2 regions of the Streptosporangium amethystogenes subsp. fukuiense genome follow, and region 2 is predicted to be linked to the other one. Evidence: riboswitches for the same ligand, from Rfam matches in the RefSeq annotation. Region 2 holds a riboswitch; the other holds the start of a gene.
What was found. A riboswitch is a leader RNA that binds a small molecule or an ion and turns the genes downstream of it on or off. The one in region 2 is predicted to bind glycine.

Region 1: it holds a riboswitch for glycine, as region 2 does, so the genes downstream of both, gcvP (aminomethyl-transferring glycine dehydrogenase) here and gcvT (glycine cleavage system aminomethyltransferase GcvT) in region 2, are expected to answer to the same signal.

The regions. Positions count from the first base shown of each region.
Region 1 is NZ_JBHTEE010000001.1:2,783,362-2,790,427, reverse strand. It holds gene ACFQVD_RS12090 (mannose-1-phosphate guanyltransferase) at 1-1,944, shown strand, start outside; gene ACFQVD_RS12085 (FHA domain-containing protein) at 2,172-2,684, shown strand; gene ftsR (transcriptional regulator FtsR) at 2,711-3,361, shown strand; gene ACFQVD_RS12075 (bifunctional nuclease family protein) at 3,441-3,911, shown strand; gene ACFQVD_RS12070 (MerR family transcriptional regulator) at 4,056-4,676, shown strand; glycine riboswitch at 4,692-4,784, shown strand; gene gcvP (aminomethyl-transferring glycine dehydrogenase) at 4,967-7,066, shown strand, end outside.
Region 2 is NZ_JBHTEE010000001.1:5,220,092-5,227,157, reverse strand. It holds gene ACFQVD_RS22280 (L-serine ammonia-lyase) at 1-951, opposite strand, end outside; gene gcvH (glycine cleavage system protein GcvH) at 1,022-1,411, opposite strand; gene gcvT (glycine cleavage system aminomethyltransferase GcvT) at 1,408-2,499, opposite strand; glycine riboswitch at 2,540-2,624, opposite strand; glycine riboswitch at 2,627-2,725, opposite strand; gene ACFQVD_RS22265 (PadR family transcriptional regulator) at 2,796-3,383, opposite strand; gene ACFQVD_RS22260 (ABC transporter ATP-binding protein) at 3,449-4,159, shown strand; gene ACFQVD_RS22255 (FtsX-like permease family protein) at 4,156-6,936, shown strand; gene ACFQVD_RS22250 (gamma-glutamyl-gamma-aminobutyrate hydrolase family protein) at 7,006-7,066, opposite strand, start outside.

The DNA.
Region 1 (7,066 bases), 2.4 Mb from region 2:
GGGGAGTCCGTCGACTGGTCGGGAGACGTGTTCCCCCGGCTGCTGGAGCGCGGAGCCCCGCTGTACGGCTACGTGGCCGACGGCTACTGGGAGGACGTCGGCACCCACGAGAGCTACCTCAAGGCCCAGGCCGACGTCCTGTCGGGCCGGGTCAGGGTCGACATCGACGCCTTCGAGGTCTCGCCGGGCGTCTGGGTGGCCGAGGGAGCCTCGGTCGACACCGACGCCATCCTCAAGGGCCCGCTCTACATCGGCGACTACGCCAAGGTCGAGGCGGGGGCCGAGCTGCGCGAGTACACCGTGCTGGGCAGCAACGCGGTGGTCAGAGAGGGGGCCTTCCTGCACCGCGCGGTCGTCCACGACAACGTCTACATCGGGCCCAGCGCCCACCTGCGCGGCTGCGTGATCGGCAAGAACACCGACCTGATGACCGCGGCCAGGGTCGAGGAGGGCGCCGTCATCGGCGACGAGTGCATCATCGAGGCCGAGGCGTACATCTCCTCCGGCGTCAAGATCTACCCGTTCAAGACCATCGAGGCCGGGGCGGTGATCAACAACAGCGTCATCTGGGAGCCGCGCGCCCAGCGCAACCTGTTCGGCCCCCGGGGGGTCTCCGGGCTGGTCAACGTGGAGATCACCCCCGAGCTGTGCGTGCGGCTCGCCAGCGCCTACGCCACCACCCTGAAGAAGGGCGCCTCGGTCATCACCTCCCGCGACTCCTCCCGCGCCGCGCGGGCGCTGAAGCGGGCCGTGATCAGCGCCCTCAACGCCAGTGCGATCAACGTGCTCGACCTGGAGGCGTCCCCGCTCCCCGTGGCGCGCTTCCACACCGCCAGGGAGAACGCGGTGGGCGGCATCGCGCTGCGCACCACCCCCGGCGACCCGCAGAGCGTCGACATCGTCTTCATGGACGAGCACGGCGCGGACCTGTCGCCGCCGGCCCAGCGCAAGCTGGACCGGGTCTTCTCCCGGCAGGAGTTCCGCCGCGCCTTCCCCGGTGAGATCGCCGAGCTGAGCTTCCCCGCCAGGGCGGTGGAGGACTACACGCACGAGCTGCTCCGCCTGGTCGACATCAGCGGGGTACGTGACGCCGACATGAAGGTCGTGGTCGACTGCGCGGGAGGCACCTCCTCGCTGGTGCTGCCCAGTCTGCTCGGCCGGGTCGGGGTGGACGTGCTGACCGTCAACAACCGGCTGGACGACGCCTCGCCCACCGAGACCCTCGCCGAGCGCCGTCGCGACCTGCAGCGCCTGTCGGAGCTCGTCAGCTCCTCCAGGGCGGCCTTCGGGGTGCGTTTCGACCCGGTGGGGGAGCGGGTCGCGCTGGTGGACGAGATGGGCCAGCTGATCAGTGAGGAGCGCGCCCTGCTGGTGGTGCTCGACCTGGTCGCGGCCGAGCGCCGCGGCGGCAGGGTGGCACTGCCGGTCACCACCACCCGGGTGGCAGAGCAGGTCTGCAGGTTCCACGGGGTCCAGGCCGAGTGGACGTCCACCGCGATCGACGCGCTCACCGCCGCCGCCAGGGGTCCGGAGATGATCTTCGCGGCCGACGGGCGCGGCGGTTTCATCGTGCCCGAGTTCGGCCCCACGGTGGACGGTCTGGCGGTGTTCCTGCGCCTGCTCGGGCTGGTGGCCAGGACCCGGCTCTCGCTCAGCCAGATCGACGCCAGGATACCCGAGGCCAAGCTGCTGCGCCGTACCGTGCCGACTCCGTGGGCGGCCAAGGGAGCGGTGATGCGCTCGGTCATCGAGGCCGCCGAGCACCACCGCATCGACACCACCGACGGGGTGCGGGTCGTCTCGGAGGACGGCAGCTGGACCCTGGTGCTGCCCGACCCGACCGAGGCGGTGACCCACCTGTGGGCCGAGGGGTTCGACGTCGACTCCGCCCAGACCCTGATCGAGCGCTGGGCGCGGGTGGTGGAGGAGGCCGCCGGGGGTTGAGGCGGCCCGCGCGACAAATACCGCGCGGCGCCATGGACCAGGGGCAGTGTCCCCTGTAACTTTGTCACCGACCGTACCCGCGGTTCAGCGTCAACCTTGACCTTCGCGCCTCATCACTGTATGTTGCGGCATTCGCAGTCTGAGAAAACCCTTGAGAAGCGAAGAAGCGAGGCGCGCATCACTGAGCACAGTTGCCGCGTCTTCGCGGTAGGAGGCCGAGCCGATCGATGCCGAGCGTCTACTGCACGCAGTGCGGTCATGCCAATCCTGAGGATGCCCGTTTCTGTTCACGATGCGGGTCGCCGCTTACCAGGTCCGACACACCCGGAGACAGCACATCGACGATCTCCCTCTCCGGGATCGAGGCCTACGAGGCGGAGACCGGTGAGACGCTTCTCGCCGAGCGGCAGGCCGTCGAGCAGTTGCCCGCCGGCACCGCGTTGCTGGTCGCGATGCGCGGCCCCAACGCCGGCAGCCGGTTCCTGCTCGACAGCGACCTCACCACGGTGGGCCGCCACCCCGAGAGCGACATCTTCCTCGACGACATCACGGTCTCGCGCCGTCACGTGGAGTTCTACCGGCGCGGCGGCGGTGTCTTCACGGTCCGCGACGTCGGTAGCCTGAACGGCACGTACGTCAATCGTGAGCGCATCGAGGAGGTCCCGCTGTACGGCGGGGACGAGGTGCAGATCGGCAAGTTCCGCCTCGTCTTCCTCACCCGCGGCGCCGCTGGAGGATGATGAGCTCGCAGGCCGCTCGTGCGCACATGAGCATCGGGGAGGTGCTCGCTCTCCTGCAGGGCGAGTTCCCCGATGTCAGCATCTCCAAGATTCGCTTCCTGGAGGGCGAGGGGCTGATCGAGCCGGAGCGCAGTCCCTCCGGTTATCGCAAGTTCACCTACGCAGACGTCGAGCGGCTCCGCTACATCCTCAGCGAGCAGCGTGATCGCTACCTGCCGCTGCGCGTGATCAAGGATCATCTGGAGGCGGCCGACCGCGAGGAGCGCCCGGCGGCCCGGCCGCGGGCCGTCCCCGACGACGCGCCCCCCGAGGTCCGCCTCACCCGAGAGGAGTTCCTCGCCGCCGCCGAGCTCGACGAGGAGACCCTCACGGAGCTGGAGGACTACGGTCTGCTGGCCGCCGTGGCCCGCTACTACGACGCCGAGGCACTGGTCGTGGCCCGCAGTGTGGGCGCCCTGGCCGCCTTCGGCCTGCGCGCCCGCCACCTGCGGGCGGTCAAGGCCGCCGCGGAACGCGAGGCGGGACTGGTGGAACAGGCCGTCGCCCCGTTGCTGCGCCGTCGCGGCCCCGGCGCGATCGACCAGGCGGACGAGACGGCGAGGGAGATCTCCGGCCTCCTGCTGGAATTGCACGCCTCGTTGCTGCGTTCCGGAGTCCGTGGGGCACTGGGCCGGTGAGAGCCTGACCAGGCACTCGTACCCCCACGAGTGTTACGTTGAACAAACCGGTCGGAATCCAGCGAAGACGGAGCAGCCCGTGTTGCAGATGGAGGTCGTGGGCGTTCGAGTTGAAATGCCCTCCAACCAGCCGATCGTCTTGCTGAAAGAGACGCATGGGGAGCGTTACCTACCTATCTGGATCGGCATGACGGAAGCCACGGCGATCGCCATGGCCCAGGCCGAGGAACCACCACCCCGGCCACTTACCCACGACCTGTTCCGGGACGTGCTCGAGGGGCTCGGAGTCAGGTTGAGCACTGTCAACATCGTCGCTTTACGCGACGGCATCTTCTTCGCGGACCTCGTGTTCTCCAACGGGGTCGAGGTGAGCGCGCGTCCTTCCGACTCGATCGCCTTGGCACTTCGCACCGGCGCACGTATCTTCGCGAGTGAGGATGTGGTACGGGAGGCAGGGGTGATCATCCCTGACGACCAGGAGGACGAGGTGGAGAAGTTCAGGGAGTTCCTTGACACGATCACGCCTGAGGACTTCGGCCGCGCGGGGTAGGAATTTCGGTGCATTTACGCTTCACGACGCGCCGGGTGGGGTCGTTGACTGGACTTGGCCCCAGTCCTACGGTGCAAGTGAAACCTGCGGTCGTGCGTAAACCCCCAGATCAGGCCGTGGGATGAGAGAAAGCCGGAGGTCCGCGTGGCGGTCAGCAGCGGCGAGGGTAGAAACGCCGACCAGGATGACCCGGAACGGCGCCAGTCGGCACGTCAGCGCGCGGGTGAAGAGGGTCTGCTGTTCGACGGGGAACCGGTGAAAGTACCCGCCGACATCGGCTACAGGGGGCCGACGGCCTGTTCGGCGGCAGGAATCACCTACCGGCAACTCGACTACTGGGCGCGGACCGGCCTGGTCGAGCCCACCGTGAGAGCCGCCCACGGCTCCGGCTCCCAGCGGCTGTACGGCTTCCGTGACATTCTGGTCCTCAAGGTTGTCAAGCGCCTCCTCGACACCGGCGTCTCCCTCCAGCAGATCCGCATCGCCGTGCAGCACCTGCGGGAGCGGGGCGTCAACGACCTGGCCCAGATCACTCTGATGAGCGACGGGGTGAGCGTCTACGAGTGCACCTCGCCCGACGAGGTCATCGACCTGCTCCAGGGTGGCCAGGGAGTCTTCGGTATCGCGCTGGGACGGGTGTGGCAGGAGGTGGAGGGCTCCCTCGCGGATCTTCCCGGCGAACGCGCGGAGTCGGGCGGGGGCCCTTTAGGCGATCATCAGGCCGATGAGTTGGCCCGTCGCCGCCGAGCGCGACGAACCGGGTAAACTCGGACTTGCCGCTGACCCTGTGCGGGAGAGACCCCGACCGCGATCGGGGCGCCGAAGGAGCAACCTCCCCGGAATCTCTCAGGCACCCTGTACCGCACGGACGAGGCAACTCTGGAAAGCAGGCGCGCCCGCCAGGCGCGTCTCACCGACGGTGCAAGCCTCCCGGCAAGGGCAGGTGAAGCTCTCAGGTAGCGACCACGTCGTGATGACAGTCGTGATGACAGAGGGGGAGAGCCGGCATACGCCCGCGCCCAGCACCGGTCTCCACCCCGCCCGAGAGGCTTCTCATGACCGATCTGTCATCGCTCAGCGAACTCGCTCCCCCGCCGTTCGCGACCCGTCACATCGGGCCCGACGACGCCGACCAGACCCGCATGCTGGAGGCGGTCGGATTCGCCTCCGTCGCCGACCTGGTCGCGGTGGCCGTGCCCGAGGCGATCCGCTCCTTCGCCCGGCTGGGTCTGCCCCCGGCGGCAGGAGAGTCCGAGACCCTCGCCGAGCTGCGGGTCCTCGCCGGGCGCAACACGCTGCTCACCTCGATGATCGGCCTGGGCTACCACGACACGATCACCCCGGGTGTCATCCGCCGCAACCTCCTGGAGAATCCGGGCTGGTACACCGCCTACACGCCCTACCAGCCGGAGATCTCCCAGGGCCGGCTGGAGGCCCTGATCAACTTCCAGACCGTCGTCTCCGACCTGACCGCCCTCGACGTCGCGGGGGCCTCCCTGCTGGACGAGGCCACCGCCGCGGCCGAGGCGATGACCCTGGCCCGCCGCGCGGGCCGCACCCCGTCGAAGGTGTTCGTGGTCGACGCCGACGCGCTGCCGCAGACCAAGGCGGTGTTGCGCACCCGTGCCGAGCCGCTCGGCATCGAGCTGGTCGAGAGCGACCTCACCGGGGAGCTTCCCGACTGCTTCGGCGTGCTCGTGCAGTACCCCGGCGCCAGCGGCAGGATCCGCGACTTCCGAGCCGTCGCCGACGCCGCCCACGCGCGCGGTGCCCAGGTGGTCGCCGCCGCGGACCTGCTCGCCCTCACCCTCCTGGCCGCGCCGGGCGAGCTCGGCGCCGACATCGCGATCGGCTCCTCGCAGCGCTTCGGCGTCCCCCTCGGCTTCGGCGGTCCTCACGCCGCCTACATGGCGGTCCGTGACGGCCTCCAGCGCCAGCTGCCCGGCCGCCTGGTCGGCGTCTCCCAGGACGTCGAGGGACGTCCCGCCTACCGGCTCGCGCTCCAGACCCGCGAGCAGCACATCCGCCGCGAGAAGGCCACCAGCAACATCTGCACCGCGCAGGTGCTGCTCGCCGTGATCGCCGGCATGTACGCCGTCTACCACGGCCCCGAGGGTCTGCGCAGGATCGGCCGCCGCGTCCACCGGCACGCCGTCGTGCTCGCCGAGGGGCTGCGCCAGGGCGGCGTCGAGGTGGTCCACGACACCTTCTTCGACACCGTGCTCGCCCGGGTGCCCGGGCGTGCCGCCGAAGTCGTCGCCGCGGCCCGGGAGAACGGCGTCAACCTGCGCCTGGTCGACGCCGACCACGTGGGCGTCACCTGCGACGAGAGGACCGAGGTGCTCCATCTGGAGCAGGTCCTGGCCGCCTTCGAGGTCAGCGGAACCGTGCTGGCCGACCTGGACGCCGCCGCGCACGACGCGCTGCCCGGCGCGCTGGCGCGGGTCAGCGACTACCTCACCCACCCGGTCTTCCACAGCCACCGCTCCGAGACGGCCATGCTGCGCTACCTGCGCAGGCTCCAGGACAAGGACGTCGCGCTGGACCGGTCGATGATCCCGCTGGGCTCCTGCACCATGAAGCTCAACGCGACCACCGAGATGGAGCCGATCACCTGGCCGGAGTTCGCCGGGCTGCACCCGTACGCGCCGGAGGACCAGGCGGCGGGCTACGCCGAGCTGGTCGGGGAGCTGGAGCGCTGGCTGGCCGAGGTCACCGGTTATGACGCGGTGTCGATCCAGCCGAACGCCGGCTCCCAGGGCGAGTTCGCCGGCCTTCTGGCGATCCGCGCCTACCATACGGCGCGTGGCGAGTCGGATCGTGACGTCTGCCTGATCCCCTCGTCCGCGCACGGTACCAACGCCGCCAGCGCCGTGATGGCCGGCATGCGCGTCGCCGTGGTCGCCTGCGACGACAACGGCAACGTGGACCTCGACGACCTCGTCGCGAAGATCGAAAAGCACCGCGACCGGCTTGCCGCGATCATGGTGACCTACCCGTCCACGCACGGCGTGTACGAGGAGACGATCGTCGATGTCTGCGAGCTGGTACACGAGGCCGGTGGGCAGGTCTACGTCGACGGCGCGAACCTCAACGCTCTGGTCGGCCTGGCCAGGCCGGGCGAGTTCGGGGCGGACGTCTCCCACCTCAACCTG
Region 2 (7,066 bases):
GATCACTCCCTCGTCATCGGATTCGCGGACGAAGCGGTCGTAGTAGGTGAGCACGGCGGGGATGATGCCCGCGGCGCCGTTGGTGGGCGCGGTGACGATCCGGCCGCCGGCGGCGTTCTCCTCGTTGACCGCGAGGGCGAACAGCGAGACCCAGTCCATCGTCTGCAGCGAGTCCTTCTCTCCAGGCTCGCTCCGCAGCTGCCGGTGGAGCTGGTGGGCGCGGCGGCGGACCTTCAGGCCGCCGGGCAGCACGCCCTCCTTGTCGATGCCCCGTCGCACGCACTCGCTCATCACCTGCCACAGGACGAGCAGCTGGGCGCGGATCTCGGCCTCGGTGCGGCCGAACGCCCGCTCGTTCTCCAGCATCAGCCCGGAGATCGACAGCCCGGTCTCCGCGCACTGGGCGAGCAGTTCCGCGGCCGTGGTGAAGGGGTGCGGCAGGACCGTGTCGTCGGGTTTGATCCGGTCGGCGCCGGTGGCGTTCTCGTCGACGACGAAACCGCCGCCCACCGAGTAGTAGACCTTCTCGCGCAGCGTCTCGCCGGACTCCGACAGGGCGGTGAAGCGCATGCCGTTGGGGTGGTGGGGGAGCGAGATCTTGCGTTCGAAGACGAGGTCCTCGCCGATGACGAAGGGGACCTCGTGGGAGCCGTACAGGCGGACGGTGCCCGAGGCGCGCATGGCGGCCAGCCGCTCGTCGACCGTGTCGACGTCGACCAGCTCGGGTTTCTCGCCCGACAGGCCGAGCAGCACCGCCTTGTCACTGCCGTGGCCCTTGCCGGTCAGCCCGAGCGAGCCGTACAGGACGGCGCTCACCCGCGCGGTCTTCTCCAGCAGCCCGTCCCGGTGCAGGCCCCGGGCGAACTTGTGGGCGGCGGCCATCGGGCCGCCGGTGTGCGAGCTGGACGGGCCGATTCCGATCTTGAAGAGATCGAAGACACTGATCGTCATCTGAATCCTTCCAGCGCGGACGGTCACGCGTGCCCGAGGACGCGCGTGACCGTGACGCGGGGCGTCGAACTTATGACTCACCCGAGGTGAGCGCGGTGTACTCCTCCGGCGACAGCAGGTCGTCGGCGGAGCCCTCAAGACGTACGCGGAACAGCCAGCCGTCACCGTAGGAGTCGCTGTTGACCAGCGAGGGGTCGTCCACGACCGCCTGGTTGACCTCCACGACCTCGCCGGTGACCGGTGCGAAGATGTCGCTCACCGACTTGGTCGACTCGACCTCGCCGACGGCGTCACCGGTGGCGATCGACGCGCCGACCTCGGGTACCTGCACGTAGACCACGTCGCCGAGCGCCTCGGCGGCGTAGGCGGTGATGCCCACGGTGAGGGTCAGGCCGTCGTCGACGCCGCCGATCCACTCGTGTTCCTTGGTGTAGTGCAGGTCCTCGGGAATGCTGCTCATTTTTTCCTCCTGTAGAAAGGCAGTTCGACGACCTCGACCGGCTCGCGGCTGCCCCGGATGTCGACGGCCAGCCCCGACGACAGGCCGCTGTCCACGTAGGCCATGGCGATGGGCCTGCCCAGTGTCTGGGAGGGCGCCCCGCTGGTGACCTCCCCGGCGACCGTGCCGTCGTCGGCGACCACCACCGGATACCCGTGCCGGGGCACCCTGCGGCCGCCTCCGACCAGGCCGACCAGACGACGGGCCGGCGGGACGTCCCTGAGCGGTTCGAGGGCGGCCCGGCCGACGAAGTCGCCCGGCTTGTCAAACCTCACCACACGGCCGAGCCCGGCGTCGAACGGAGTGCGGTCCGCGGAGAGTTCGTTGCCGTAGAGCGGCATACCGGCCTCCAGACGGAGGGTGTCGCGCGCGGACAGTCCGGCGGGGACCAGCCCGTGCGGTGCGCCCGCCTCGGTGAGGGCGGCCCAGAGGGGTTCCGCCGCCGAGGCCGCGACGAACAGCTCGAAGCCGTCCTCGCCGGTGTATCCGGTGCGGGCGACGAGGGCCTCGTGGCCGGCCACCACGGCGGGCAGGCCCGCGTAGTACCCGAGCCCGTCCAGGTCGGCGTCGGTGAGAGTGCTCAGGATCTCCACCGAGCGCGGCCCCTGGATCGCGACCAGCGCGTACTCCTCGGAGCGGTCCCGCACCGCGGCGTCGAAGTCCTTGGCGCGCTCGGTCAGCTCGGCGGCCACCCGGGGGTAGTTGGAGGCGTTGGCGACGACCATGAACTCCTCGGGGGCCAGCCGGTAGACGATCAGGTCGTCCAGCACGCCGCCTCCGGCGTCGACGATCATCGTGTAGCGGGCGCGGCCGGGTGCCAGCGCGGAGAGGTGGCCGACCAGCGCGTAGTCGAGGGCCTCGGCGGCCTGCGGGCCGGTCACGAAGATCTCCCCCATGTGGGAGAGGTCGAACAGGCCGGCCGCCTGGCGGACCGCGTTGTGCTCGGCGGACTCGCTGCCGTAGCGGAGCGGCATCAGCCAGCCCGCGAAGTCGGTCAGCGTCGCGCCGAGGGACTCGTGCACGCCGCGCAGCGGCGTAGGTCGGGACATGTTCGCACCTCAGACAAGGGACAGATGAGATCATCCTCCCCCTCTGTCATTGGTGCCTGAGAGTTTCATCCGGGTTTTGCCGGACTTTCACCTTCGGCGAGGTCGTGGGACCTGCTTTCCAGAGGCACCTACCCGCACGGTCCTTTGCCTTGAGAGGTTCGCGGGGAGGGCTTGCTCCTTCAGGGGTCCTGGCCTGGATGTCAGGACACTCTCCCGCGCGGGGTTCATCGGTGTCGTCGGCCAGCCTAACCGCCCGCACCGGCCGAGCGAAATCCCCTCGGGCCCGTCGGCCGGGATCAGGCACCCTCGCCCAGTGCCCGGAGACCATCGCCCTCGGGCCCTACGGTGTGCACGTCCGCGCTGGCGGCGGCCATCGCCGCCAGGCGCTCCTCGGCGCCGTCGACGATCTGCAGGTCGGCTCTGGTGTGCGCGATGGCCGCGTCGACGAGCAGGGACACCAGGGGGTCGCCCTGCTCGCGGCGCAGGCGGGTCAGCGCCGCCAGGTCAGAGAGGTAGGCCTGGCGCTGCGCGGACACGAACGAGCCGAGCGCGTCCGTGCCCAGCCGGGTGGCCGCGAGCAGCTTGAGGAACAGTTCGTCCCGGAACCCCGACGAGCGGACCCAGGGAGCGCCCGCCCACTCCCGCAGCTCACCGGCGCCGCTCTCGGTCAGCCGGTACAGCGTCTTGTCCGGGCGGTCGCTCTGGGGCACGTGGCTGCGGGTCACGTGGCCGTCCCTGACCAGCCGGTCCAGGATCTGGTACAGGTGCCCGATGTTGAGGCCGCCCCACTGGGGGCCGACCGCCGCCTCGAACCGGGCCTTGAGTTCGTAGCCGTGGCTGGGCCCGTCGGCCAGCAGGGTGAGCACGGCATGGCTAAGTGGCATGATTCCTACATTGTCACAAGTTAGGAACTTCACGGACCCCCCTGCATTGTGACAATGTATCGGCCATGAGCGTTGAAGTCAGCCTGCGAGGCGTCAGCCGGGTACACGGCTCCACCCGGGCACTCGACGAGGTCGGCCTGGAGGTCGAGGCCGGTCAGGCGGTCGCGTTCACCGGGCCCTCGGGAGCGGGCAAGTCCACGCTCCTCCATCTCGTCGGTGCGATGGATCTCCCCGACGGGGGTGAGATCCACGTCGGAGGGAGGCGCGTCGACGATCTCGGGCGCCGGGGTCTCGACCGGCACCGGCGCGCGGTGGGCTTCGTCTTCCAGCGCTTCCACCTGCTCCCGGCGCTGAGCCTGCTGGACAATGTGCTCGCCCCCGTGCTGCCGCTCAGGGTGGGCTTCGACCGCCGGGCCCGCGCCAGGGAACTGCTGGCCGCGGTCGGGCTGGCCGACCGGGAACGGGCGCTGCCCGGCGAGCTCTCCGGCGGGCAGCAGCAGCGGGTGGCGATCGCCCGGGCGCTGATCGCCCACCCGCCTCTGCTCCTGGCGGACGAGCCCACCGGCAACCTCGACAGCGTCACCGGCCAGGAGATCGTGGACCTGCTGTTCTCCCTGCGGGAGGAGTACGGCATGACCATGCTGGTCGCCACCCACAACCCCGAGGTGGCGGCGGCGTGCGACCGGGTGGTCCGGATGCGGGACGGCCGGATCACCGGTGACGACCGGGTGACGCCCGCCCAGGACGTGCTCGGCCGGATCGGGCGGCTCGGATGACCCGCCTGGTCTGGGCCCAGCTTCGCCACCGGCTTGCCCGGGCACTGGTGCTCCTGCTCGGCATCGTGGTCGCGGCCACCGGGTTCACCGTGCTGACCGGCACCGCCGAGACCCAGCGTCTGGAGATCATCGGCACCGTCGGGGAGAACTTCCGCGCGCAGTACGACATCCTGGTCCGTCCGAAGAACTCGGCCACCACCATCGAGCGGTCGCAGGGGCTGGTCCGCGCCAACTACCTGTCGGGCATCTTCGGAGGGATCACCTTCGACCAGTACGAGCGGATCAAGCAGGTCAACGGCGTCGAGGTCGCCGCCCCGATCGGCATGATCGGTCATGTCGTGCACACGGCAGCTGTCCGGGTCGACGTGACGGACCTGCTGCACGAGGGCGACCGCACGATGCTGCGCGTGGAGCGCACCCGGGTCACCGACCGGGGCCTCACCCGGATCCCGTTCCTGCAGCCCCGGTACGAGTACGTCACCCGCCGCCCTGTCACGCTCGACTTCACAGAGGTCGCGGACGGGGGCGAGTACGTCGAGGCGGCCGAGGAGGAACTGCCCGGCGGCCGGCGGGTCCGGTTGGCGACCTCGCTCGGCTGGTCGCAGGACCCGGCGAGGACCAGCCCCTTCCCCTCCGAGCGGACGCTGCCCGACCGCGGCTACTGGTCCACGCGGACCGGTCTGGGCGACATCGGCGGATACTTCTGGGACGGATTGAAGCCCGGCCAGGCGGGCGTGCCGCTCTACCAGGAGTTCCCGTTCGTGCTCGCGGCCGTCGACCCGGATGCCGAGGCCCGGCTGGCCGGGTTGGCGGGGGCGATGGTCGAGGGACGGTACCTCACGGCGAAGGCGGCCAAAGACGATCCCAACGAGATCCCGCTGATCGCGGCCTCGGTGCCCTACGCGGACCAGCGGGACGAGGTCGTGATCCGGCGGCTGCCCGCCGAGGCGGCCGAGAAGGTCACCGAGGGCGTGCCGGCCAAGAGGCTCCTGCCCTATCTCGCCGCGAACCGGGGCGAGGAGGTCAGACGTCTCACCCTCGACGCCGGACAGGTCTACGAGTCGATGCTCGACCGGTGGTCGGATCTGTCGGACGGGCACTACGTGCCGTTGACGAGGTACTGGGCATCCGGGCCCGTCGAGTACCGGCAACGGGGAGCTCGTGAGCTCGCCGCGCTCCCGGTGCGGAACGGGTCCGGTGTCTGGAAGGATCCGTGGTTCTCGGGGGTGGCGGGTGTGGCCAAGGACTCTCCGGGCGCGACGGTCGGGGCATCTGACACCCAGTTCCGCACGCTGAACCGCAGGGCGGTCTCCAGACGCCACACCGGGGACCTCAAGTCCCGCGTCGTCGGACGGTTCGACCCGGCCAGGCTGCCCGGTTTCAGCGAGCTGACCCGGCTTCCCATGGAGACCTACAACCCACCGGCCGCCACGCCGGGCGACGGCCGGACCGCCGCGCTCCTCGGCGGACGGGACCTGCTGCCCAACGACAACGTCGCCGGATACCTCCAGACGCCGCCCCTGCTCCTCACCAGCCTGCAGTGGCTGGAGGAGATCGCGGAGAGGACCGAGGGGCGGCCCGCGGCGCGGGCGCCGCTGAGCGTCATACGGGTGCGGGTCGACGGTGTCACCGGGCCCGACCCGGTCAGCCGGGAGCGGATCAGTCAGGTGGCCAGGGACATCGTGGCGGCCACCGGACTGAAGGTGGACATCACGGTCGGCTCGTCGCCGTCGCCGATGACGGTGGACCTGCCCGCCGGGTCCTTCGGGCGTCCCGCGCTGACCCTCCGGGAGGACTGGGTGAACAAGAACGTCGCCTACCGGATCCTGAACGCCGCCGACCGCAAGTCGCTCGTGTTGTTCGTACTGGTCCTGGCCGTCTGCGGGTTGTTCGTGCTCAACGGTGCGGCGGCGGCCGTGCGGGCCAGGAGGTCCGAGCTCGGCGTGCTGGCCTGTCTGGGCTGGTCGCGGCCGAAACTGTTCGGGACCGTGCTCTGCGAGGTCGGTGCCATCGGCCTGCTGGCGGGCCTGCTGTCCGTCGCGCTGGCCTGGCCTGTCGCCCTGTGGTCGGGGGTGGCGCCGCCGGGGCAGCGGGCGTGGCTGGCGGTCCCGGCGGCGGTGACGCTGGCGCTGCTGGCGGGACTGACCCCGGCCTGGCGGGCCTCGCGGGTGCCGCCCGCGGAGGCGGTGCGGCCGGCCGTGCGGTTGCCGCGCAGGGCGCGCTCACCGCGCGGGGTGGCCGGGCTGGCGGTGAGCGGGTTGACCAGGTCCCCCGGGCGGACCCTGCTGGGCGCGGCGACGCTCGCGGCCGCGGTCTTCGGGCTGACGGTGCTGCTCGGCGTCACCTACGGCTTCCGCGGCCGGGTGGTGGGCTCGCTGCTCGGCGACGCCATAGTGGTGCAGGCCCGCCCGGCCGACTACGCGGCTGTCGCGGTGATGTTCGGGCTGGCGGTGCTGGCCGTGGCCGACGTGCTCTACCTGGGGGTACGGGAGCGCGACACCGAACTGGCCGCGCTGCGCGCCTCGGGCTGGTCGGGGGGCTCGCTGGCCCGGCTGATCGTCCTTGAGGGGGCCTGCATCGGCCTGCTCGGCGCCCTCGCCGGGGTCCTGGGCGGGGTGACGGCCGCGTTCGCGCTGGCGGGCGGCCTGCCGAGTGCGGTGGTCGTGGGAGCGGCGGTCGCGGCGGTGGTGGCCGTCACGCTCGCGGCCCTGGCCTCCGCCGTTCCCGCCCTGCTGGTGCAGCGGCTCCCGCTAGCCCTGATCCTCACGCGGGAATGAGCCCGGCTCCGGTGCTCCGCTCCACGGTGAGCGGCCTTGTGTCGAGCGGGCCTGGGTCGAGCGGGCCGTTCAGCGGCGGGCGTGCCGGACCAGCGCCTCGAACAGGGCCGGCTCGTCGTCGGTCTCGGGA